DNA from 2 places in the Aliiroseovarius sp. F47248L genome. Region 1 is predicted to be linked to the other one. Evidence: riboswitches for the same ligand, from Rfam matches in the RefSeq annotation. Region 1 holds a riboswitch; the other holds the start of a gene.
What was found. Region 1 has a riboswitch for cobalamin ahead of MWU51_RS15760 (DUF4198 domain-containing protein). Riboswitches for the same ligand answer to the same signal wherever they lie in the genome.
Positions count from the first base shown of each region.

Region 2: it holds a riboswitch for cobalamin, as region 1 does, so the genes downstream of both, cobW (cobalamin biosynthesis protein CobW) here and MWU51_RS15760 (DUF4198 domain-containing protein) in region 1, are expected to answer to the same signal.

Region 1 covers NZ_JALKBF010000002.1:76,433-78,632, forward strand. The annotation lists gene MWU51_RS15755 (cation diffusion facilitator family transporter) at 1-569, opposite strand, end outside; cobalamin riboswitch at 785-996, shown strand; gene MWU51_RS15760 (DUF4198 domain-containing protein) at 1,118-1,903, shown strand; gene cbiM (cobalt transporter CbiM) at 1,914-2,200, shown strand, end outside.
Region 2 covers NZ_JALKBF010000001.1:3,022,231-3,024,430, reverse strand. The annotation lists gene MWU51_RS14960 (GNAT family N-acetyltransferase) at 1-390, opposite strand, end outside; gene cobW (cobalamin biosynthesis protein CobW) at 387-1,457, opposite strand; cobalamin riboswitch at 1,490-1,690, opposite strand; gene smc (chromosome segregation protein SMC) at 1,894-2,200, shown strand, end outside.

The sequences.
Region 1 (2,200 bases):
GACAGGATGGGGTCAATCGGCGTCCAGCCGGTGGCAAGAATGACCAAGGCAGCCACAATTGCCGCGACAGATCCAAGAAGATCACCCGCCACATGCAAGGCAGCGGCGCGAACATTCAGATTGTCGCCTTCGCCCCGTGTTAGCACCAGAAAGGCCACGATGTTCACCAAAAGCCCCAATACTGCGATAATCAGCATCGTGCCGCCCAGCACCTCGACCGGGGCGGTTAAGCGGTGAATAGCCTCCCACGTGATCCAGGCGGCAATGACGAAAAGAGACAGCCCATTGACGAATGCCGCCAGCACCGAGAACCGATCAAACCCATAGGTGCGTTTCCAATCTGCGGGTCGTCGCGCCAGCCGAAATGCAAACCACGCCAGCATCAGCGATGCAAAGTCGGTCAGCATATGCCCGGCGTCGGCGATTAGTGCCAGCGAACCGGACAGAAGCCCGCCCACCAATTCGGCGAACATAAACCCCCCGGTCAGGATCGCGGCGATGGCGATCTTGCGTTCGTTTTTGGGGATGTGGTCGTGATGGTCGTGGCTGTGGTGATCGTGATCCGACATGTGCATCCTTTGGGTTTCGATGTTCTTTGGACGCGCACAGTGGGGTGAATACGGGCGAAGATCAATCGGGACATGATGCTTGGCTTTGCCATCAAAAAAATGCTTAGAAAAATTAAAAAATTTTCAACAGGTTAAGGGATTTAATGATGCTTTGTCGCCAGTCGGTGACGTTGCGGATTGGGTGCATTTGCTTGACACCTCCCTTGCGCATCTGACATGGAAGTCATGCGATCGGTTCCGTGCGTGCAGAGGCACCACGGTAGTAATAGGGAATACGGTGAGGAGTAGCCAACAGGCGCCAAACCCGTAACTGCCCCCGCAACTGTGAGCGGCGAGCGAAGCTGACAACGTCACTGGAGAAATCCGGGAAGGCCAGCCAAGCATTGACCCGCGAGTCAGGAGACCTGCCGGACGCTGGGCATCTGCCCATTTCCACCGGACGCCGGGGTGAGCGTCTGGCCCGGCGGTCACCAGACCCACCCGAGCCATTATCCCCGTTGTTCCTTCTTTTGTGCAGGCGTTTTGTCTGTGAACTCTAAGAGGACGACATGAAAACTTGTCTATTGGCCACTGCTTTGGCCGCTTTCCTTCCCGCCGCAGCGTCGGCACATTTCCAACTGAACTACACTGACGACATGATGATCGAACGCCCCGGCGAAGTGCCGATGGGTTTGATCTTCTGGCACCCGTTTGAAAACGGCCATGTGATGGACATGGGTGTGCCCGTGGAGTTCTTCATGGTGCACAACGGTGAAAAGACCGATCTGTCAGACCGGCTGGAGCCTGCGACTTTCAAGGGCGCTTCAAATGAAGCCGCAGCATACCGTGCTTCGGTGCCAGTGAAACGATCGGGCGATTATGTGGTCGTCTCTGTTCCCGCGCCGTATTACGAGGAAAGCGAGGATATCTTTATCCAGCAGATCACCAAGGTCGTTTTGAACCGCAACACGCTGCCCACCGATTGGGATCAGCCTGTCGGGCTGCCCACGGAAATCCTGCCGTTGAACAAGCCATATAATGTGATTACGGGGTCCACATTCTCAGGTCAGGTGTTGTCCGAAGGCCAACCCGTTGGGGGGGCCGAAATCGAAATTGAATACATGGCGTCCGAGCCCGATCTGGATGCGTTTTCAACCACCGATCCAACGGTGCAGCCTATGGCGGGCGGGTCGGTGGTGGCGATTGCCGACCAAAATGGCGTGTTCACCTTCGGCATTCCCAAGGCGGGATACTGGGGTTTTGCTGCATTAGGGTCTGGTCCAGCCAAAGAACATGAAGGCAAAGATCTATCACAAGACGCCGTGATCTGGATCCGTGCCGCGGATATGAAGTGAGGGCGCTCCCATGCATATCGTAGACGGCGCGCTATCTAACCCTGTTGTCATCGGCGGTGCTATTGCTGCTGTTGGTGGTATTGCAATGGGTTTGAAACACTTACCGCTGGAGCGTATTCCGGCGGCTGGCGTTCTGTCTGCCAGCTTTTTCGTCGCGTCCCTGATCCACGTGCCCATTGGTCCAAGCTCGGTCCATCTGATCCTGAACGGGTTGGCGGGGCTGGTTCTGGGCTGGGCAGCGTTTCCTGCGCTGTTTGTCGGGTTGCTGTTGCAAGCGGTGTTCTTCGGGTTCGGCGG
Region 2 (2,200 bases), on a different contig from region 1:
AATGCTGAACCCGGCGCGCTGGTACAGCCGGTGCGCGGCATGAAGCACATTGCCGGTTTCCAATTTCAGGGCGGCCAGACCCTTTTGGCAGGCTGTCTCTTCGATCCGCGCCAGCAGCGCCTCGCCCACGCCTTTGCCGCGCGCGTCCGGCGCGACGAACATCGACTTCACTTCGCCATAGGCTCCCTTGTCGGCCAGGGCGCCGGTGCCCAGCACGCGGCCCTCCTCGCGCGCCACGAAGAAAGTGATTTCGGGCACGCAGAGGTCGTCGATGTCCAGATAGAAATTATCCTCGGGCGGGAATAATTCTTCCATCAGCGCATGACTTTGCTGAAGCAGAGCCGTTGCCCCCGGATCGCGGGGATCGCCGGGGGTGACGTTGATGGTCATGCGACCAAGGCCTTTTCAATGGCAATACGGTCCAGCCCGGACTGGCCGATGACCACCAGACGTGTTTCGCGTGGCTGCGTGCCGAAGGGCTGGTCATAATACGTATCGACACGTGGACCAACCGCCTGCAAGGTCAGGCGCATCGGTTTGCCTGAAACGGCGGCAAAGCCTTTCAGGCGCAGGATGTTATGGTCACGGATCGTTTGAGCGACTTGCTCGGCAAACGCTCCCGGATCGGCGATTTCGGTCCGCGTCACAACAAAGCTTTCGAACGCATCATGGTCGTGGTCATGATGATGGTGGTGGTCATCGTCGTGATCATGGTGATCATCTTGATGCCCCTGCTCGTGTAGTGACAGGCGCGAGTCCATGTCATCTTCGGCACCGACACCCTGACCCAGCAATACCTCGACCGGCAAAACACCCATCGACGTGCGCACGACCTGCACACCCTTTCGCGCATCGCCGGACAGCTTGCCCACCAATGCTTGGGCCTCATCCTCGCCCAGCAAGTCAGATTTGTTCACGACGATCATGTCTGCACAGGCCACCTGATCGGCGAACAGTTCTGACAACGGTGTTTCGTGGTCAAGGTTGTCATCCATCTTGCGCTGCGCTTCGACTGCGGCAAGGTTCGACGCAAATTGGCCGTCTGCCACGGCTTTTCCGTCCACCACTGTGACCACACCATCCACCGTCACGCGCGTCGAGATTTCAGGCCATTGAAATGCACGGATGAGGGGCTGCGGCAAGGCCAGCCCCGAGGTCTCGATCACGATGTGATCAGGCGGTAGATCGCGGTCCAGCAGCTTTTCCAAGGTCGGAATGAAATCCTCGGCCACCGTGCAACAAATGCAGCCGTTCGACAGCTCCATAATGTCATCCTCGGTGCAAGTTTCGTCCCCGCACCCTTTCAGGATGTCCCCATCCACGCCCAGATCGCCAAATTCGTTGATAATCAGCGCAATGCGCTTGCCGTTCGCGTTGTCCAACATGTGACGGATCAGCGTGGTCTTGCCCGCGCCCAGAAAGCCCGTGACGACGGTGGCAGGTATCTTTGCTTGCATCTTGTCCTCCATACCCCGTCTCCCCGACGGGTGAGTTGCGTTTCTTGCATGGCAGGTCTCCTGGCTTCGCGGGTCGAGGCCCCTGCCGCCTTCCCAGCCTATCTGGCCAGTGGCATTGTGCAGGTGCTCTCCGCTTACAGTCGCGGGGGCGGCTGCAGCATCAGGCCCCGGATTGGGTCGCCTCCGCTGCATTCCCTCATGTCCCAATGGGAACCATGCCGGACTTGTTTGCCGCGTCGGGCTTGGCGGGGTCAAGACGGAAACCGACCCGATGGGTAGGTTTGACGGCAAACGATGGGCGACACGACGCAGTCAGGTGCAATATCTTGTGGATAACCCGCGAAATACACCCACATATCGACGTCTGCCGTTGACTCACCCCAATTCCGCCGGAAAACTCCGTATTCAAGAAGAATCAAAAGATGAGGCAGGCCGCTTGCGGTTTTCGAAACTCCGACTGAATGGCTTCAAAAGCTTTGTGGACCCGACCGATCTGGTGATCGCGGACGGGTTGACAGGCGTGGTCGGGCCAAACGGCTGCGGGAAATCGAACCTGCTGGAAGCCCTGCGCTGGGTGATGGGCGAAAACCGCCCCACCGCGATGCGGGGCGGCGGGATGGAAGATGTGATCTTCGCCGGCGCCGCGTCCCGACCCGCCCGCAACTTTGCCGAAGTCGCGCTGCTTCTGGACAACAGCGAGCGGCTAGCCCCGTCCGGGTTCAATGACAACGATAACCTTGAGA